DNA from 3 places in the Rhizobium sp. 05L419 genome. Region 2 is predicted to be linked to each of the others. Evidence: riboswitches for the same ligand, from Rfam matches in the RefSeq annotation. Region 2 holds a riboswitch; each other region holds the start of a gene.
The links. A riboswitch is a leader RNA that binds a small molecule or an ion and turns the genes downstream of it on or off. The one in region 2 is predicted to bind cobalamin.

Region 1 (7,025 bases), on a different contig from region 2:
ATTGCCGAGCGGCGGAAGATGGTCGCCCCAAAGCACGATGATGGTTTCACGCTCGCGCTTCTCGGCCCAGTCCACCAGCAACTTGAAGCTGTCGTCGGCCTCCTTGACGCCCTGTGTGTAGGTGGCAAGCGTCGCACGGTCGGCTTCCGTCAGTTTGCCTTGAATATCGATTGTGTTCTTGCCGTAGCGGTTGGCTTCGTACGGACCATGACCTTGCAGAGTGACAGCGAAGAAGAAGAAGGGGCGATCCATCCCATCCGCTTCCTGCATGATCTCCTTCATCAGGGAATCGTCGGAGGCGAATATGCCGCGCTTTTCCATCGCCGGCATAGTCTCCTCGCTGCGAAACTCCTCGAAGCCGAAATCCTTGTAGACCTCGTTGCGGTTCCAGAACCAGCCGCTGAAAGGATGCAGCGCACGCGCTGCGTAGCCTTCGCCCCGGAAGAAGGTCGCAAGCGATGGAACGTCGGTGCGGACGTACTGTTGATAGGGAATGCTGCCGTAAGGCAGAAATGCGTTCGAGAAGCCGGTCAGCGCCTCGAACTCGACATTGGCCGTCATGCCACCGAATTCCGGCGAAAAAACATGGCCGGATTGGGCTGCGCGGATATTCGGCAGCGGATCTTCAGACAGCTTCAACGTCTTCAGTCTGGTGGGATCCCAGAAGGATTCGCTCATCAGCATGATGACGTCGGGCTTCTCACGGGGGCCACTCAGATAGCCGTAGTTGCGTGCGGGAATAGCGTCGAGCGTTTGCGTGCCGAAGCCGGCGGGAGCCGCAACATCGGCCATCGGAATATTGAACATGAAGGCCAGGATAAAGCCGTTGCTGCGGTAGTTCTCCTTCTGGTCCCACATCATCGGCACGACCTGCAGACGATCGCGGATCCAGGAATACTGGGAGTAGTCCATCAGCGATGCGAAAGCCGCGATAACAGGTAGGCCGAGGCAAAGGCTTCTCGTGCGGTTCTTGCTCGACAGCTTCGGAAAGTGGCGCCAGGCAAAACGCCAGGCAAGCACGATTCCGGTGACCGAGAGCAGGATACCAACGGCAAGTGCCACGGCGGCAAACGGACGGTCGCGAACCATGACGGGCAGAAGCTCCATGATCTGCCGCCCGAAAAGTACATCCGACGGATAGAGCGGATCGGAGAGATAGTGCTGCTTCTGATTGGACACGAATGCTGGGACGAGCACTGCCGGCAGAACGATCAACGCGGACAGAAACCGCCGACCCAACACCGCGTCGAGCGACAGCATCAGCACCGTCAGCATCACGACAGTCGTCATGCCGGGACGGGCCGTCGACGTCACGAACTCCCCGACATCGGTGATAGCCCCACGTGCGATTGATTCGACCGCGACGGTCGCCAAAAGTGCTATCAATGCCGAAAGCGCTACGCTGATCGCACCGCGAAGCGCGGTCGGGCGTCCGCTTGCGCCGACACGCGTGTAAAGCGACGCGACGCGCATTGCCGCTTCAGACCTTAAGACTTGCGCGATCAACGGTGAAACTCCAGTGTCATCAAACCTTCACCGAACTGTCACATCTCCGTCATGAACGCTAGATGAACCGGTTAGGTTTCCCGCATGTATGACTTTATTGATCAAATTGCCCTCGGCGCTTTTGCGTCGATGATGCTGATTTGCGATGGGACATAGCTAGCATACGCAACATAACCGCCGAGAAGTGTCCTTGCGCGAGGGCAGGCGGTGGCGTAGTTCAGACCTTCGTTTGAATCTGAGGTCGAGGAGGCTTTACGTGCGCAGTTCCGTGGAGATCTTTAATGTCCGGACGGGTGTGTCCCGGAGTGTCTGGCAAACCGATCAACTCGTCGAAGCGCCCAATTTCTCACCAGACGGCAGCTACCTCCTGCTGAACGGGGACGGGCTTCTTCACCGTCTCGCGCTCGATGGTTCTGGGCGCGTCGAGATGGTCGATACTGGCTTCGCGATCGCGTGCAACAACGATCACGGGATTTCTCCGGATGGTTCGCGGATCGTCATTTCAGACAAGACCGAATTCGGCAAGTCGGCGATCTACGTTCTGCCTGTCGAAGGCGGCGTCCCCCGCCTGGTTACGACGAACCTTCCGTCCTATTGGCATGGCTGGTCACCGGACGGCCAGGAACTCGCCTATTGCGGCATCCGCAACGACCTCTTCGACATTTACACGATCCCGGTCAGCGGAGGCGAGGAGAAGCGCCTCACCCACGGAGAGGGCCGCAACGACGGGCCTGACTATTCCCTTGACGGCCGATGGATCTACTTCAATTCCAGTCGCACCGGTCTCATGCAGATCTGGCGCATTCATCCTGATGGGACAGGGCTCGAACAAATCACGCACGACGACTACGGCAACTGGTTCGCCCATCCGTCTCCCGGAAACGACAAGGTGCTGATCCTTTCCTATGATCCCGACGTGTTCGACCATCCGCGCGACCTGAATGTCAGGCTGCGGCTCATGGACATGGACGGCGGCAATCTGACGACACTCTTCGAACTATTCGGCGGGCAGGGAACGATCAATGTGCCCAACTGGTCACCAGACGGTGACGAGTTCGCCTATGTCAGATATTTCCCAGCGTCCGCCTGATCGATTGCGTTTGGCGGCATTTCGCGACATAGGTTGCTCGTCGGGTGCCCGCGTCAGCGCGGGAGAATCGGGAATTCGGTGCAAGACCGGAACGTGCCCAACGCTGTAAGGCTGACGTTTGCCGCTCAAATGCCACTGGCTCCGTGCCGGGAAGGCGCGGCAGGCGGGTGACCCCAAGTCAGAAGACCGGCCCGACAATCATAGACTGACCCGCGTGGACGGCGGGCGGTTGTGTTGTTGGGGATTGACGATGCGACCAGACCATTCTGGCTCTCTACCAAGAGCTGCGGCCTTTTCTGAGGACGAACGCAAAGCGGTTTACAAGGCAATTGAGACGCGACGGGACGTTCGCTCGGAGTTTCTGCCTGACATCCTGCCGGACGACGTGATCAAACGTCTCCTGGAAGCCGCGCACCACGCACCGTCCGTCGGCTTCATGCAGCCGTGGAACTTCATTCTCGTGCGCGACCCGGACGTCAAGTCCGCCGTGTGGGACGCCTTCAATCGTGCCAATCTGGAGGCGGCCGAGATGTTTTCCGGCGAACGGCAGCAGGCCTATCGGTCGCTGAAGCTGGAAGGCATCCGCAGCGCCCCGCTTGGAATCTGCATCACCTGCGATCCGGATCGCTGCGGCGACGTCGTGCTTGGACGGACGCACAATCCGCGGATGGATTCCTATTCGACGGTCTGCGCGGTACAAAATCTCTGGCTAGCCGCGCGCGCGGAAGGGATCGGCGTCGGCTGGGTCAGCATCTTCCATGAAGCCGACCTCAAGCAGATCCTCGGCGTGCCCGAGCGGGTCGAGATCGTTGCGTGGCTCTGTGTCGGCTATGTCGACCAGCTGTACGAGCAGCCTGAACTCGCCGTCAAAGGCTGGCGGCAGCGGATGCCAGTCGCAGAGCTGATCTTTGCCGATCGCTGGGGCAATGGCGAAGGGATCGAATAACCGCTACCGCTGCTGCGGTTGAGCACCCGGGGTCGATGGGTGCTTGAGGTCGATTGCCCCCTGATCGCCGGCTAGGAATTGGGGTCCGATCTGGCGGACCTTGTCGCTTTGCAGATCATAGGGCCGGTCGGGCACCTGGGATTGCGGGGCAGGCGCCGCAATCGCAGGCGCCTCCGGCTTCCGGGTCTCGATTTTGGTGATCGAGCCGTTCTTGGGCAGTTCGGTGACTGCAGACTGGTTCTTTCTCATGCGTTCGTAGTAGGCGGGGAGGTCGCAGCTGCAGGACGTTTTTTCCCCCGGCTTGCGGTTCTTGTAGACGAATGCATTCGGCATCGCGCTATAGGGCGCGCCCGTCGCCGTGGAGATCATGTCCGATGTCTCTCCGACGGAGACATCGTGATAGAAAAGCTCCGTATCGACGCCGGGACACATTTTCGCGCAAGTGTCGGCGTCGCGCGCGAAGTCCATCGAAGTCGCGTTGGAGCTGAGCGGGAAGAAGCCTCCGTCACAGGTGCGGACGCACACCGTGTTGAGATGCGAAAGGGGTTGCATACCGGATGGAACATAAGACCTTCGCCGCCCCTGGCCACCGCCGAGCGGTATGAACGTGTCGTCGCGCATCGCCTGATCGTCGATGCTCGGAGGCGGTGCATACTGGGGATCGTCGGGGAGCGACGACTCTGCGTTGCAACTGTTGGCGTCGAGTGCAGCGATCAGCTCGTTGCGCGTGCGGGTATCTTCGCTCTGCGCCCGCAGTTCGTCGCGGCGCTGCTGGAGATAGCTGATATTATCGGCCATCTTGGCTTCCGCCTGCTCGAGCTCGCCACAGAAGTCGGCGTTGTCGCCGCCGATCGTCACCATGCTGCCGGCGCTGCACCCATTACGCCGCAAATCGCTTCTGACTTTTCGAAGCTCGAGATTCTGCTCGGCGATGGCACTCGCATATTTGCGAACCTCGGGCGTGGTTCCTATCACCTGCGGCAGGTCCGCAAGACGCGCGCGCAACTCACCGCAGATCGGCGCGACTTGCGCATAAACCGGTGTCGAAAGGGCGATCAGGAGCGCAAAAGGCAAATTCCGGCGTTTCAAGGCATCGTCCCGTGGATGAGCAAATACCAGTGGATCGGGCGCACGTCCGCCGCCACTTTCCTCAGTAGCCTGTTTGTATTAACAAGCTGCCGTTGCAATTCTAACGCATTTTCCCGATCTCTGCCAACTCAAGCCGGCTGGGAAGCCTCCACGACGGCGAGCGCTGCCATGTTCACCACACCTCGGGAGGTGACCGACGGCGCCAGGATATGGGCCGGCATTGCCGCACCGAGCAGGATCGGGCCGACATGCAGACCATCGGTCATCGACTTGACGACGCCGAGCGTGATGTTGGCGGCGTCGAGGTTCGGAAATACCAGCAGGTTTGCTTCGTCGTGCAGGGTCGTATCCGGCATGACGCGCTTGCGCAACGCCTCGGAGATCGCGCTCTCGCCATGCATCTCGCCATCGACTTCCAGCTCGGGCGCACTATCACGAACCAGCTGGAGCGCTGCACGCATCTTCGTCGCGCTCTCGGATTCACGGGAGCCGAAATTCGAATGCGAGACGAGCGCGGCGCGCGGCGTGATCCCGAAGCGCCTGATTTCCTCGGCCGCCAGGATTGCAGACTCCGCGACCTCCTCGGCGGTGGGGTTGAAGGTCACATAGGTGTCGGTGAAGAAGGTGGCGCCCCGCTGCGAGATCAGCAGGCTCAGCGCCGAAAAATCACGGACGTCCTTCCGCTTGCCGATGATCTGGCGGACGTCGCGCAGGTGCTTTTCGTAGCGGCCTTCAAGACCGCAGATCAGCGCGTCGGCTTCGCCGCGCTTGAGGGCCAACGCGCCGATGACCGTCGTATTGGTTCGAACGATCGTCCGGGCGGCCTCGGGGATGACGCCGCGGCGGCCGACCAACGAGAAATAGAGGTCTACATATTCGCGGAAACGCGGATCGTCTTCCGGGTTGATCACATCGAAATCCGAAAGCGGCCGGATGCGAAGTCCGTAGCGCTGCAGGCGGGTTTCGATAACCTGGGGCCGGCCGATGAGGATCGGTTCGGCAATCCCTTCTTCCAGCAGAACCTGTGCCGCGCGCAGAACACGTTCGTCCTCGCCTTCGGAGAAGATTACGCGCTTGCGTTCGGCATTCTTCGCTGCGGCGAAGATCGGCTTCATGACAAAGCCGGAACGGAAGACGAAGCGGTTCAACTGATCGAGATAGGAATCGAAGTCGGTGATCGGTCGCACGGCAACGCCGCTTTCGGCTGCTGCCTCGGCAACGGCTGGCGCGATGCGCAGGATGAGGCGCGGATCAAACGGCGAGGGGATGAGGTAGTTCGGCCCGAAGACCGGCGTTTCGCCGGAATAGGCGCGGGCGGCGACGTCCGACGGCTCCTCGCGGGCAAGTGCCGCGATGGCGCGAACGGCGGCCATCTTCATTTCCTCGTTGATCGTCACGGCGCCGCAATCCAGCGCGCCACGGAAGATATAGGGGAAGCAGAGGACGTTGTTGACCTGGTTGGGGAAATCCGACCGGCCGGTGCAGATCATCGCATCCGGGCGCGCTGCGCGTGCGAGGTCGGGCATGATTTCGGGTGTCGGGTTGGCAAGCGCCATGATAAGCGGCTTTTCGGCCATCTGCGCCAATAGTTCCGGCTTCAATACGCCGGCAGCTGAGAGACCGAGGAAGACGTCCGCGCCACCGATGTTTTCTGCCAGCGTGCGCGTGTCGCTCTTCTGTGCGTAGACGCTCTTCCATTCGTCCATCAGCTCGAGGCGACCCTCGTAGACAAGGCCCTCGATGTCATGGACCCAGATGTTTTCGCGCCTGGCACCGAGCGTAACGAGAAGATTGAGGCAGGCGAGGGCGGCAGCGCCGGCGCCCGAGGCGACGATCTTGACCTCATCGATCTTCTTGTTGGCGAGCTCGAGCCCATTCAGGATCGCGGCCGCAACGATGATGGCAGTGCCGTGCTGGTCGTCGTGGAAGACCGGGATCTTCATCATTTCGCGCAGGCGCCGCTCGATCTCGAAGCATTCCGGCGCCTTGATGTCTTCGAGGTTGATGCCGCCGAAGGTCGGTTCAAGGGAAGCGACCGTCGACACCATCTGTTCGACGCTGGCGGCGTCCACCTCGATATCGAACACATCGATATTGGCGAATTTCTTAAACAGGACGGCCTTGCCTTCCATGACAGGCTTTGAGGCAAGCGGTCCGATATTGCCAAGGCCGAGAACGGCAGTACCGTTGGAAATAACGGCAACGAGGTTGGCGCGCGAGGTATAGTCGGCGGCCGTCTCCGGATTGTCGCGGATGGCGAGACAGGGAGCAGCGACGCCCGGCGAGTAGGCCAGAGCGAGGTCACGCTGGTTGCCGAGCGGCTTGGTGGCCTGGATCTCGAGTTTGCCGGGACGGGGATAGCGGTGAAAGAAGAGCGCCTGTTCGTCGAGGCTT
Region 2 (7,025 bases):
GCGTTGTCCATCGCTGCGTTGCAAAGCGTCGTGGTCTTGGCGGCAGACACGGTTGCGGTGACCGCCGAAACCTTCCCACGCGCCGAAAGCGATCTGTATTTCAGCAGCATTGTCAAAGACGGAGGCTTCGGAAAGTTCTTTCATCGTCGCGAGCCAGCGACTATCGAGAAACAGACGGTCATCCGGCTGAACCGCGATACGCTCTACTCTGCGGGGGTCTTTGACCTCGATCAAGGCCCGGTCACGGTCACCTTACCCGATGCCCACGAGCGTTTCATGTCGATGCAGGTCATCAACGAGGACCAGTACACACAGGACGTGACCTACGAGCCGGGCGTGCATGTTCTTTCGAAGGACAATGTCGGCACCCGCTACGTTCTGTTGGGCGTGCGCACTCTTGTCGATCCCAAGGACCCAAAAGACGTTGCCGCCGTTCATGCGCTGCAGGACGCCATAAAAGTTGAGCAACCGGCCGGAAGCGGCACGTTCGAGGTACCTCATTGGGATCCGCTCAGTCAGGCAAAGGTGCGAAAGGCACTCCTCGTCTTGGCCGACACGCTTCCCGATACCAAGGGCATGTTCGGCAGAAAGGAAGACGTCGACCCAGTCCGCCGGCTCATCGGCTCGGCGTCCGCGTGGGGAGGCAACCCGGAAAAGGATGCTCTCTACCTCAACGTCGTGCCGCCAAAGAACGATGGCAAGACCGTTTACAAACTCACGGCCAGGGACGTCCCCGTCGATGGCTTCTGGTCTATCAGCCTCTACAATGCCAAGGGCTACTACGAAAAGAACGCCCTCGGCGTTTACAACATCAATAACATCACCGCCAAGAAGGCGCCTGATGGAGCTGTGACCGTTCAGTTCGGCGGATGCAGCCGCAACATCGACAATTGTCTGCCGATCAAGAGCGGCTGGAACTACATGGTGCGCCTCTATCGACCGAAAACAGACGTCCTGGACGGGACGTGGACCTTCCCTGAGGCCCAGCCCGCTCCCTGATTGCAGCTTCACAATGGAAGTGGATTTGGGGTTCGGCAACAACAAGAGGCCGTCGGTTATGTCAGCCACATGACCGACCGTTCCGTGCCTAGAGGATCATATCATGCAACTGGTCGACTTCTTCGCCTGGATCGTCCTCATAGTGCTGGTCTTGAGCACGACATTCGTGATTGTTTTTCTCGCCATGTTGCCGGGAATGATTGCGAAACGCCGCAACCACCCCTGGACCCAGGCGGTAACTGTCGGGGGCTGGGTGACATTGCTGCTTGGGTTTGCGCTATGGCCCATCGTATTGATCTGGGCCTACGTTGACGTTCCCCGTGTTCGGAAGGCGGAGACCCACCAATGATCGTCGTCCTCCTGAACGTCTACCTGGTAATCCTCTTCTGCCTCGTCAAATTCCGGATCATACCGTTCAACCTTTTCTGGAAGGTTTCGCCGGTTCTGGTACTTCTCCTGCTGCTCGTTGGATTGTTTATCCCTATGAACTGGGGTGCGCCTCAAGGAACAGCGCTTGTCGTCCGCAACTCCGTCGCCGTCGTTCCGGATGTTGCTGGCGAAGTCGTCGAGGTTCCCGTTAAACCAAATACACCGCTGAAGGCAGGTGACGTTCTCTTCACGATCGACGCTGTGCCCCTCAAGGCAAAGGTGGATGCGCTGCAGGCACAACTGGACCTGCAGCAGCTCCGTCTTTCTTAAACCACACGACTGCAGACAAGTGGCGCGGGTCGAGCCTTCGACGTCGAGCAACGCCAGGCAGAGGTCGAACAGCTGCAGGCAGAGCTTGTGGCCGCGAAGTGGGACCTGGAAAAAACTGTCGTTCGTGCTCCGGCTGACGGATACGTGACCAATCTAGCTCTACGAACCGGAGCGCGTGTCACCAATCTGCCGCTTTCGCCGGCAATGGCGTTCATCGATACGTCGGACACGATCATCGGCATGGAGGTGCCGCAGATCAATGCCCGTTACATCGAGCCCGGTCAGCCGGTCGAAGCGACGTTCAAGTTCATGCCAGGCAAGGTCTATTCCGGCAAGGTTGAGAGCGTCTTGCAAGCGGTGGCCACCGGACAGACGAAAGTTTCAGGCGCCGCTGTCTCTTCCGAGTTGATCCAGACCGTGCCGTTCGTGGTCAGGATCAGGCTCGACGACGCGGCGTTCGCAGCCAAACTGCCCGCAGGAAGCACTGGTACTGCGGCCATCTTCACGGATCATGTCAAGGCTGCGCAGGTGATCCGCAAAGTACTCTTGCGCCAGATCGCCATCACCAATTACGTCAATCCGTTCTGATTGAGAGGTGACATCCACCTGCGATACGCCAATGGAGCAACCATCCTGAACTGGTCGTTCGTTCGCGATGATCTTCCTCGCAGCGCCGTATGCCGCCAGATCGCTCTTGCAATCCGTGACGAGGTTGCCGACCTGGAGGAAGCCGGTACTGCGATGATCCAGATCGACGAGGCAGCGCTTCGAGAGGACCTGCCCCTTCGGAAAGGCGATCGGGGCACCTATCTCGATTGGGCGGTTGAGGCGTTTCGCATATGCTCGAGCGGCGTTTCCGACAAGACGCAGATCCACACGCACATGTGCTATTCGGAGTTCAACGATATCATGGCTTCCATCGAGACCATGGACGCCGATGTCATCTCGATCGAGACCTCGCGTTCGAAAATGGAGCTTCTCGACGTCTTCCAGCACCAGGACTACCGAACGAGAACGGTCCGTGCGTCTACGACATCCACTCGCCGCGGATTCCAGATGTCGCTCAAATGACGGAACTGCTCGACCTGGCGAGGCGGCGTCTCAATGATACGCAGTTGTGGATCAATCCCGATTGCGGCCTGAAGACCCGCAAATGGGAAGAGGTCAAGCCTGCCCTAGTCAACATGGTCGAAGCGGCGAGGCTGCTCCGCTTGACCAGCCACGGAACGTTGTCGGCCGCCGGCGTCTGACGATCTTTCCACCGGATGAGACGCCGGGGAAATCCCGGCGTCTTCCCGCCGCCCCGTACCGCTTATCCCACCGATCTTGTCGACCGTTGATCATAGTCGTTGACGGGAATCTAACCTTGTCTACTATATATAGTGTTCGAGGTTCCTTCGATTCGCAAGGATTGGAGGCTAAGACGGGAATACGGTGCGCGGTAGCCCATGATGGACTCCGCAATGCCGGAGCTGCCCCCGCAACTGTAAGCGGCGAGCATCCATCTGGGAAAGCCACTGGAGCCGGAAGGTTTCGGGAAGGCGAGGATGGACGCGACGACCCGTAAGCCAGGAGACCTGCCTCGATCAGAAACGTCCACGGGCGGGGTGTCCGGAAGGTCGCGTTGTGCTGCGGAATGAATCCGCGTGTGCCCGCTGCCCCCGAGATCTCGCGATCAGCCAACTTCGGGGTGAAGTCCATGTCTTGAGTTCCAATCCGTATCAGGACGAGTGATGGCCGCTTAGCGTCTGACCGCAGGCGACACCTGTTTTTTCCGTCTCATCGCACGAGCATCGGCGGATGCCCGAACGACCTTTCATGCCATCGAAACACGAGGATACCAATGAACATCACCGTTTACAGCAAGCCTGCCTGCGTTCAGTGCACCGCGACCACGCGCGCGCTCGATAGGCACGGCATCGAATACCTGATCGTCGACGTTTCAACCGATACCCTGGCCTATGAACTCGTCCAGGGTCTTGGCTATCGCCAGGTCCCCGTGGTCGTCGCAGGCGAACAGCATTGGGCCGGCTTCCGTCCCGACATGATCAGCGCGCTTGCCTGACCGGGGAACCGCCGATGGGGCAGATCGTCTACTTCTCCAGCCGATCCGAAAACACCCATCGCTTCATCGGCAAGCTGGGGATGGACGCGGTCCGTATTCCGGTTCTGCCCGATGAAGCCTTTTTCGTGCGCCGGCCTTTCGTCCTCGTGGTGCCGACATACAGCGGCGATGGCGGCAAGGGAGCCGTGCCCAAGCAGGTGATCCGCTTCCTCAACCAGGCGGAGAACCGCTCCAACCTCTGCGGCGTGATCGCCGCGGGCAACAGCAATTTCGGCAAGACCTATGGGCTCGCCGGCGACGTCATCTCCAGAAAATGCCAGGTGCCTTACCTCAACAGGTTCGAGCTCCTGGGTACGGACGAGGACGTCACCAACGTCAAAAACGGATTGGAACGATTTTGGACACGGTTACGCTCGAACGCCCTGTGAAGGTCGAACCCGCGCTGGACTACCATGCGCTCAACGCCATGCTGAATCTCTATGACGACGATGGAAGGATCCAGCTCGACAAGGATCGGCTTGCGGCACGGCAGTATTTCCTGCAGCACGTCAACCAGAATACCGTCTTCTTCCATAACCTTAGGGAAAAACTCGACTACCTCGTGAGCGAAGGCTATTACGAGCGCGAAGTGCTCGACCAGTATTCGTTCAATTTCGTGCGCGACCTGTGCGACCACGCATACGCGAGGAAATTCCGCTTCCCGACCTTCCTCGGAGCGTTCAAGTACTACACCAGCTACACGCTCAAGACCTTTGACGGAAAGCGCTACCTGGAGCGCTATGAAGACCGCGTCTGCATGGTCGCGCTCGCGCTCGCGCGCGGCAACGAGCAACTCGCTCGCGACGTGGTCGACGAGATCATTTCTGGCCGGTTCCAGCCTGCGACGCCGACCTTTCTGAATGCTGGCAAGAAGCAGCGCGGCGAGCTCGTCTCGTGCTTCCTGATGCGCATCGAAGACAATATGGAATCGATCGGGCGCTCCATCAATTCGGCGCTTCAACTTTCCAAACGAGGCGGTGGCGTTGCGCTTTCGCTCACCAATATTCGTGAGGCCGGGGCGCCGATCAAGCACATCGAGAACCAGTCGTCAGGCATCATCCCCGTGATGAAGCTCCTGGAAGACAGCTTCTCCTATGCCAACCAGCTTGGCGCGCGCCAGGGCGCGGGTGCCGTCTATCTCAACGCCCACCATCCGGACATCATGCGTTTCCTCGACACCAAGCGCGAGAACGCGGATGAGAAGATCAGGATCAAGACGCTGTCGCTCGGTGTCGTCATACCCGATATCACCTTCGAACTCGCCAGGAACAACGACGATATGTACCTCTTCTCACCCTATGACGTCGAACGCGTCTACGGGGTGCCGTTCACCGAAATCTCGGTGACGGAGAAGTACCGCGAAATGGTCGCCGACAGCCGCATCCGCAAGAAGAAGATGAAGGCGCGAGACTTCTTCCAGGCGCTCGCCGAGATCCAGTTCGAGAGCGGCTATCCCTACATCATGTTCGAGGACACGGTGAACCGGGAAAACCCGATCGCCGGGCGCATCACTATGAGCAATCTCTGCTCGGAAATCCTCCAGGTCAGCGAGGCGAGCGAATACAATGACGACCTGTCCTACAAGCATATGGGCAAGGATATTTCCTGCAATCTCGGCTCGCTCAACATCGCCGCGGCAATGGATTCGGCCGATTTCGGAAAGACGATCGAGACATCGATCCGGGCGCTGACGGCCGTATCCGACATGAGCCATATCTCGTCGGTGCCATCAATCGAGAGGGGCAACAACGACAGCCACGCGATCGGCCTCGGGCAGATGAACCTGCACGGCTATCTTGCCCGCGAGCGCATCTACTATGGCTCCGAGGAAGGCGTCGATTTCACCAATATCTACTTCTACACCGTGACGTACCATGCCATCCGCGCGTCCAACCGGATCGCGGCTGAACGTGGCGCGAGCTTCAAGGGCTTCGAGAGATCGAAATACGCCTCCGGCGAATATTTCGATAAGTATACAGAGCAGCTTTGGGAGCCGGCGACAGAGAAGGTGCAGGCATTGTTCGACACTGCCGGCGTCCACATCCCGACCCAGGAGGACTGGCTGAAGCTCAAGGACGCTGTGACGACCTCCGGTCTCTATAACCAGAACCTACAGGCCGTGCCGCCGACGGGATCGATCTCCTACATCAACCACTCGACGTCGTCGATCCATCCAATCGTGTCGAAGATCGAAATCCGGAAAGAGGGAAAGATCGGCCGCGTCTACTACCCCGCGGCCTTCATGACCAACGAAAACCTCGACTACTACGAGGATGCCTACGAGATCGGCCCTGAGAAGATCATCGATACCTATGCGGCAGCCACCCAGCACGTCGACCAGGGTCTCTCGCTGACACTCTTCTTCCGCGACACGGCGACGACCCGCGACATCAACAGGGGTCAGATCCACGCCTGGAAGAAGGGCATCAAGACCATTTATTACATTCGCCTCCGCCAGATGGCGCTGTTGGGCACCGAGGTGCAGGGCTGCGTTTCCTGCGCGCTTTGACACCGGTTTCAAAGGATCTCTCTATGAACATGCAATTCAAGCCGGCGAGCCGCATCCGCGCCATCAATTGGAACCGGATCGAGGACGCGAAGGATCTGGAGGTATGGAACCGCCTGACGGGTAACTTCTGGCTTCCAGAGAAGGTGCCGCTGTCGAACGATATTGCCTCCTGGGCCGCCCTGAAGCCCGCCGAGCAGCAGCTTACGATCCGTGTGTTCACAGGGCTCACCCTGCTCGACACCATCCAAAACGGCATCGGGTCGGTGAGGTTGATGGAGGATGCCGCCACGCCGCACGAGGAAGCCGTTCTTTCTAACATCTCATTCATGGAAGCGGTGCATGCGCGCTCCTATTCCTCGATCTTCTCGACACTCTGCTCGACGCCTGATGTAGACGACGCCTATCGCTGGTCGGATGAGAACGAGTTCCTGCAGCGCAAATCTTTGCTGATCATGGAGCAGTATGATTCTGGCGATCCCATGAAGAAGAAAGTTGCCAGCGTGTTCCTCGAGAGCTTTCTATTCTATTCGGGTTTCTATCTGCCCATGTTCTGGTCGAGCCGCGCACGGCTTACCAACACCGCGGACATGATCCGTCTCATCATCCGCGATGAGGCGGTTCATGGCTACTACATCGGGTACAAATTCCAGCGAGGATTGGAGCGCCTGGGCAAGGACAAGCAACAGCAGGTCAAGGATTTCGCATTCGACCTGC
Region 3 (7,025 bases), on a different contig from region 2:
GGGTTCATGGCCTCACCTCGCAGCCAGAAACGCTGTTTGGATACGGGGATACGCAGGAGAAACGCGACATACCACAACGGGCATGCGCGTGAGGCATGGTGTGCTTTTTCATAGGAAAAAATCCGCCGGCTCATTTGCAGGCGGTACCGACATCACGAGAGCGCCGCAAAAACTCTCGCCAGAGGGGCCCGGCACCAGGTTGCCCCGTCAGCCGATGTCTGAGGCCGCGGGATGAGGCAAAGGTAGTGAACTTCCGCTGCCAGTCAAGGCTGGGCGGTCGGCGGCAGAGCGCTTTTCTTTGGAACCATCGAGGCCTTCAAGTCGTTGGGGTTGGGTTGAGTTGAAAAGGAGGCCCATGATGCACACTTCGACCCACGTTCCCGACAAACGCACCGAAGCGCCGGACCGAATGAAAAAGGCACGGCCGAACCGCATGAAAATGGCGCAGGTGATGCCGCCGCATCAGGTTGATCTGACGTTGCCGCCTGGCGTGCTTCACGACGTCCATGTCCCCGCCCATGTGAGCGGTGCAGACCTGTCGCGCGGCGGCCCACAGCCTGCCGCAGACGAGGATGGAACGATTGCGAAAGCCCAGCCGCTGACACGGGCCGCTGGCGTTGGCCAATGATTGGCGAGAGACACATGAAGACAGATTTGGTGCCGCAGGACGTATACATGAAACACGAGAACGAGTGGCAGGCGCTACGCCAGGCTGCCGAAAACCGGATCGATATCGGATCGAGAGATCAGATGGGTCATATCAACGCTCCGGCCCTCAAGCCGGCTCGGCAGCAGAGGTTCCAAGCCATATCGAGCAGTCCCGTCTCGTCGCGGCCGCTCGGCTTTCGATCATCCGGTGATTAGAAACCGATGGTTTCCTCGAATTCATCCCAGGAACGGTAGACCGCATAACGGCTGAAACCGGGTATCGCGAAATGCCCGAAATAGGGGCTCAGTTGAAATTCGGCGAATGCCTCGCTGCGCTTGCTAACTGCCCCTACATAGATTGCCGCCGCCAGGCCGGTGCGGTTTGCGCCGTGTTCGCAGTGGATGAGAAGCGGTTTCGGCGCGTCGGCCATCAGCTGGGCCAGCCGGGTTGCTTCCTCGACCGGCAGATCGTTGGACGAAGAGATCGGAAAATCAATCAGTGTTATGCCGTTTCTCGCCGCTGCCTGTGCCTCCTGCTCGTACCAGTCCGTCCGTTTCTCGTCGCGCAGGTTGAGGATCGCCTTGATGCCGTAGGTATTGGCATAGGTCTGGATGTCGGACCCACTCGGTTGTGCGGAGCGGTAGAGCTCACCTGGGATGACTTCGTGAAAATTGCCGGACAGCTGTTCAACTCCGGCATGCGCAAGGACCAGCAAGCCGGCTGCGCCGACGAGCCGGATTGGCCACTTCAGAATTGAAAAAAGCCCGAGTGTCATACTCTCATCCGCAAACCAATTTCGCCTCGCCCCTCACATGGCGCACGCGGGCCTGGCGTGCCAGCGTTTCAAAAACAAATGTTCGTGATGTGTCCTCCCGACACGCCAAATGGCGCGATTGTGTGACGACGGGCTTTTTAAAAAAACTTGCCGGTGCCAAACGGCATTCGCCAACCTTTCCGAAAGGATTGCGCGGCGATAATCCGCCGATCACGGGATTCGGACACATGGCCAAGACAGCGACACGCCGCCGCAAATCATCGACACGGTCAAAAGGCAGGGGAGGCGGAAGCGCTCTCCCCTGGGCCATCATCGGCGCGATCGCCGTTGGCGGCATCGCGGTCTACGACAACTGGAAGAGCGTGAAGCCCATGCTGGCGGCGCATGCCCCCGCGCCCGCCGCCACGCGCCCCGTCACCGTTGCGAAAAGCGAGCCGGCACGCGATGCCGGGCCGAAACAGACCGCCTCGATCTCCGCGGTCTCGCGCGTGCTGCCTCCCGCTGCGATTCCCATCCCGGCAAAGGCGCCGGCCGCACCTGAAAAGGCGGTACCCGTTTCGGTTTCCCCGGCACAGACGCAGGCCGCGAAGGCGGCATTCGGCTATTGCGGACAGGGCGAGCACATCAACTGCGTCGCCGATGGTGGCACCTTCTGGTACAAGGGCGAGAAGATCGTCATTGCCGATATCGTCAGCCCGGGCATCGACGATGCGCGCTGCGACGGTGAAAGACGTATCGGCTTTGCCGCCAAACTGCGGCTCTTGAACATCCTCAATGCCGGATCCTTCGCGATGAACCCGGCCGGGCAGCCTGGCAAGGCCGGAGCGCCGCGCGTCATCTCCCGCGACGGGCGGTCGATCGGCGTGCAGCTCATCGACGAAGGCCTCGCCCGCAAGCCGGGCAGCGGCGCGTGGTGCGCTTGATCAGCCGCCTGATGGCGCAGCTGCTGTCGCGCATCGAACGCGATGGCCTCGTCCAGCGGCTCCCCGATCCCAAGGACGGACGGAGCCGCCTGATCACCCTGACAGAGCAGGCAGAGGAGCGCCTTCCCGGCGCGCAATCCTGATGGAAGGCAACCGGCAGGCATTGTCGGGCTTCACGGACGAGGAAGTCGACACGCTTCTGAAGCGGCTGAACCAGAATCTGGACGCCAACGCGGGCGATCCGACGGCGGGGTAGGCATCCGTATCCCGTTGACGCTACTTCTGCTTCGGCGACTTGCCGTTGGTGCGGAAGTTGCCGGCAAAGGCGGTATCGGCGCTCTTGGCCGTGCATTCGATGGCGACCGGCTTACCGCCGTAGGGGTTGCCCATCGTGCAGGTGCCCGTCACCTTCACCTGGCCGGTCATCTTCTGACCGACGCCGGTGACGACGAGGCTGAGGGGCAGGCTGACGTTGCCGGCGGATGCCGGCTTGATCTTCGTGCCGTCGCCCTGGAAACCGAGCATCTTGCCGCCGGAGGTGAAGATCAAGGTGACCTGGCCGTTGATCAGCGTCACGCTGGCGATTTCGCCCTGGCACTCCTTCGTCGCATCGACCTTGCCGACCACGAGCTTGGCGCATTTGCCGGCAAGCGTCAGCGCGCCCGGCGCGCCGGGGAAATTCTGGGGTGCGGCATTGGCCGTCGAAGCAAGCGCCGTTGCAAACAGCAAAGCCGTGGCCAGAGTTAGCAGTTTCACCTTCATACCTCGCAAGCGGTCCAGTGGCGGCGCGCCGCGAACGGGCGCCTCTCATGAGCAGTGCCATGCCATCCTTCTGTGTCCGAAATTGGTCGAATCAGCGGTCTGGCCGCGTCACTTCTGGCAAGGCTCGATGGAGAATGGAAGCCATGTGGCGTTTTCAGGCTGAACATCATGAGCCGTTCGGCTTGACCTTGTCATACGGCGTGGCTTAACTGCGCCCGACGGTTCCCCGACGATGACTCCGAGGGGATTAATAGGGAACACGGTGCGGACGACCCAACAAGGGACCAAGACCGTGGCTGCCCCCGCAACTGTAAGCGGATTGCCGATCATCCCAGTGGCGCCCTTTTCGGGCGCCATGCCACTGCGTGACACTCGTTTGCGCGGGAAGGCAGATGAGACGCATATATTCGCGAGCCAGGAGACCTGCCGTCGAAGATAGATCCAATCAACCGGGCGGGGATGCCCGGAACAGGAGCGAGCATGATCGATCTCGACATCGGTGCGAACCGCGTGGCCGTCGCCAATCCCAGGCTTGATTGGGCCATCCATCTTTAGCAACGGCTGACGCAAATCTGCGTCCCGACGCATGGACCGAGGTCCGGCGCCGGGCGGCAGCTGCGAACCCGTCTTCACCCTCGCGTTTCCCGCCCGATCGGCGGGCGCGACGCGTTTTCCTCCATTCTACAAAGGCACTCCATGCGTCACATGCTTCAATCGTTCAGTCTCGTCCTTTTCGTCGCCGGGCTGTCGGCTCCCGCCATGGGCGCGACCCAGTATCCTCTCGCGCTTTCCAATTGCGGCCGGACCGTCACCTTCGACAAGGCACCCGGCAGGATCGTTTCGATCGGCCAGGGCATGACCGAAATTCTCCTTTCGCTCGGTCTCAAGGACAATATCGCCGGCACGGCGGTCTGGGTCGGGCCGGTCCTGCCGCAGTTTGCCGCCGACAACCAGACCATCAAGCGTCTCGCCGACAATGACCCGAGTTTTGAATCCGTCGTTGGCCAGGAGCCCGACCTGGTTGCCGCGGAATTCGAGTGGCATGTCGGCCCCCAGGGCTCGGTCGGCAAGCGGGAGCAGTTTTCCGAGCTCGGCATCAACACCTATATCGCGCCCGCCGATTGCGTCGCGAAGGTCAACGCCGATGGTGGAGACGGCGTGCGCAAGGAGCTCTTCACGATGGAGCTGATCTATCGGGAGATCGGCGAACTTGCCGAAATCTTCGACGTCACGGACCGTGGCGACGCGCTGGTTGCAGCCCTGAAGGCGCGCGAGGCGAATGCGGCAGCATCGATTGCCGACGCCGGCGGCAGCAAGCTCCCCGTCGTCTTCTGGTTCTCCAGCAAGGAGGTGAACGGCGACGCCTTCATTGCCGGCAAGAACAGTGCGCCTGCCTATATCCTGAAGGCGATCGGTGCCAGAAACGTCGTGACGAGCGAGGAGGAGTGGCCGCTGGTCGGCTGGGAAACGATCGCCGAGGCCAACCCCGCGATCATCGTGATCGCGACCATGGACCGCCGCCGCTACGCTGCCGATGACCCGGCGGTGAAAATCGACTTCCTCGAAAAGGACCCGGTGACGAGCCAGCTCGAGGCGGTGAAAGGAAGGCGCTTCGTGATGATGGATGCGCAATCGATGAATCCGACGATCCGCACCATCGACGGGATCGAGGGTCTGGCAAAGGGCATCAAGGCCTTCGGGCTGAGGCAGTGAGCTCCGGGATCGCTGTTTGCGGCAGGTGGTGGGTGCTGAGTGCGCTCATTGCCGTCTCTCTGGTCCTTCTCGCCTTCATGATCAGCCTTGCCGTCTCGATCGGCGAGATCGCCATTCCGCTGCCGACCACGGCAATGGCCGTCGCCAACCGGGCTTTCGGCACGGCGTTCGAGCTCAGCCGCATCCATCAGGGCATCGTGTGGGACTACAGGCTGAGCCGCGCACTCGTGGCGGCAAGCGTGGGAGCGGCGCTGGCGCTCTGCGGGGTGATCCTGCAGGCGCTGCTCCGAAACCCGCTGGCGGAGCCCTACGTGCTCGGCATATCGGCCGGCGCCTCGACGGGGGCCGTGGCCGTCATGATCCTGGGGCTCGGCTATGGGGTGCTGACGCTGTCGTCCGGGGCATTTATCGGCGCGGTCATCGCCTTCCTGTTCGTCGCGCTGCTGGCGGCGGGAACGGGCGGGCAGAACGACCGGGTCGTGCTCTCCGGTGTGGCGGGCTCGCAGCTCTTCAATGCGCTGACATCCTATATCGTTACGACATCGGCCAATGCCGAGCAGGCCCGCGGCGTCATGTTCTGGCTGCTCGGCAGTCTTGGCGGCGTGCGCTGGCCGGATGTGTATCTGGCGGCGCCGATCGCCGGCGCCGGCTTTGTCCTATGCATGTTCCATGCCCGAGCGCTCGATGCGTTCGCCTTCGGTGCAGACAGCGCCGCAACGCTCGGCATCCCGGTCCGCAGGGTCCGCATCGTGCTGCTGGGGCTGACCGCGCTGATGACAGCCGCCGTCGTCAGCATCGTCGGCTCCATCGGCTTTGTCGGGCTGGTCGTCCCGCATGCGGCGCGTTTCATCGTCGGTCCCGGACACCTGCGGCTGCTGCCGGCGGCAACGCTGATGGGGGCAATCTTCATGGTCGGGGCAGACATCGTCTCGCGCATCATCATTCCGCAGCAGATCCTGCCGATCGGCGTCGTCACGGCACTGTTCGGCGCACCGGCCTTTGCGGTCATTCTTTACCGCGCGAGGAGCGTGACATGAGCATTTCAGCAAGTGAGGTCCGCTGGTCGGCGGGCAACAGGATGGTGGTCGATGGCGTCAGCATCGAGGTGGCGCCGGGCAGGACGCTCGGGCTGCTCGGTCCGAACGGATCCGGCAAATCCAGCCTGCTCAGGCTGATGTGCGGATTGCGCCATGTAAAGAGCGGTGTCATCCGTCTCGGCGATACCGACATTGCCGGGATGCGGCGCATCGACATCGCGCGGCGCGTCGCCTTCGTCGAACAGCAGACCGGCACCGACGCACAGCTGACTGTCGCCGACGTCGTCCGTCTCGGCAGGACCCCGCATCGCGGGCCGATCGCGCCGTGGGCTGAGGGCGATGAGCTTGCCGTCACCAGTGCGCTTGTGCAGGTCGGCATGGCGGATCGTGCGGCCCAGGCCTGGCATACGCTGTCGGGCGGCGAGCGGCAGCGGGTGCAGATCGCCCGCGCGTTGGCGCAGACCCCGAGCGAACTTCTGCTCGACGAGCCGACCAACCATCTGGACATCCAGCATCAGCTCGAAATCCTCTCGCTGGTTTCCAGGCTGGACGCCACCAGCATCGTGGCACTTCACGACCTCAATCTGGCAGCGATGTTCTGCGACAGTCTCGCCGTTCTTCACCAGGGCAGGGTGGTGGCAGCAGGGGGCCCGGACGAGGTTCTGACCGAGACCCTCATCCGCGACATCTTCGGCGTCGCGGCACGCGTGGCGCGCTCGGATTTTCACGGGCGGTATCACGTGCAGTACCGGATCGAGTGATCGTCAGCGGTCGGGGAAGGAGTTGGCATCTGGCGCAGAGCGGCACTTGCTTGCGCCAGAAAATCAGCTCGCCAAACCCCGAAAGGATCCATCGCCGGCAGACAATCTTTTGGGTTAGTAGAGCTTTTCTGACCTCGGTGACGATCTTATCGCCGACACTGCCGGGGGCGTCGAGCTCCGGCAAGGCTTGCAGCAGCTCATGTTCCTGAGGCTACGGTGTGATCAGAGCGAATGGAGGTGGTGGGCCTTCCGTGCCGAGCAACCGCGCCCCGAATTCGACCTCAAGGCTTTCGATCAGGTGGGTTTCCTCGGCCGTCAGATCGTCCTGGTAGATGAACCGCCAGTTGGCCCGATATAGGCTCCACGCGGTTTCCCGATCGATGGGAGCCGTCTTGCTCCTGTTCC

Region 1: it holds a riboswitch for cobalamin, as region 2 does, so the genes downstream of both, bluB (5,6-dimethylbenzimidazole synthase) here and nrdH (glutaredoxin-like protein NrdH) in region 2, are expected to answer to the same signal.
Region 3: it holds a riboswitch for cobalamin, as region 2 does, so the genes downstream of both, AC1DMK_RS09300 (ABC transporter substrate-binding protein) here and nrdH (glutaredoxin-like protein NrdH) in region 2, are expected to answer to the same signal.

What each region holds. Positions count from the first base shown of each region.
Region 1 covers NZ_JBFTOF010000002.1:29,629-36,653, reverse strand. The annotation lists gene AC1DMK_RS02550 (LTA synthase family protein) at 1-1,473, opposite strand, end outside; gene AC1DMK_RS02545 (TolB family protein) at 1,763-2,596, shown strand; cobalamin riboswitch at 2,622-2,805, shown strand; gene bluB (5,6-dimethylbenzimidazole synthase) at 2,847-3,542, shown strand; gene AC1DMK_RS02535 (DUF2865 domain-containing protein) at 3,546-4,631, opposite strand; gene AC1DMK_RS02530 (NADP-dependent malic enzyme) at 4,760-7,025, opposite strand, start outside.
Region 2 covers NZ_JBFTOF010000035.1:10,159-17,183, forward strand. The annotation lists gene AC1DMK_RS28040 (DUF1254 domain-containing protein) at 1-999, shown strand, start outside; gene AC1DMK_RS28045 (DUF3302 domain-containing protein) at 1,103-1,348, shown strand; partial or broken gene AC1DMK_RS28050 (HlyD family secretion protein) at 1,345-2,286, shown strand; partial or broken gene AC1DMK_RS28055 (5-methyltetrahydropteroyltriglutamate--homocysteine S-methyltransferase) at 2,326-2,948, shown strand; cobalamin riboswitch at 3,071-3,297, shown strand; gene nrdH (glutaredoxin-like protein NrdH) at 3,542-3,763, shown strand; gene nrdI (class Ib ribonucleoside-diphosphate reductase assembly flavoprotein NrdI) at 3,778-4,191, shown strand; gene nrdE (class 1b ribonucleoside-diphosphate reductase subunit alpha) at 4,161-6,311, shown strand; partial or broken gene nrdF (class 1b ribonucleoside-diphosphate reductase subunit beta) at 6,335-7,025, shown strand, end outside.
Region 3 covers NZ_JBFTOF010000005.1:296,643-303,667, reverse strand. The annotation lists gene AC1DMK_RS09335 (DUF475 domain-containing protein) at 1-8, opposite strand, end outside; gene AC1DMK_RS09330 (hypothetical protein) at 356-628, shown strand; gene AC1DMK_RS09325 (hypothetical protein) at 643-864, shown strand; gene AC1DMK_RS09320 (dual specificity protein phosphatase family protein) at 861-1,424, opposite strand; gene AC1DMK_RS09315 (hypothetical protein) at 1,652-2,347, shown strand; gene AC1DMK_RS09310 (hypothetical protein) at 2,335-2,490, shown strand; gene AC1DMK_RS09305 (hypothetical protein) at 2,624-3,109, opposite strand; cobalamin riboswitch at 3,312-3,554, shown strand; gene AC1DMK_RS09300 (ABC transporter substrate-binding protein) at 3,806-4,822, shown strand; gene AC1DMK_RS09295 (FecCD family ABC transporter permease) at 4,819-5,859, shown strand; gene AC1DMK_RS09290 (ABC transporter ATP-binding protein) at 5,856-6,620, shown strand; gene AC1DMK_RS09285 (hypothetical protein) at 6,832-7,025, opposite strand, start outside.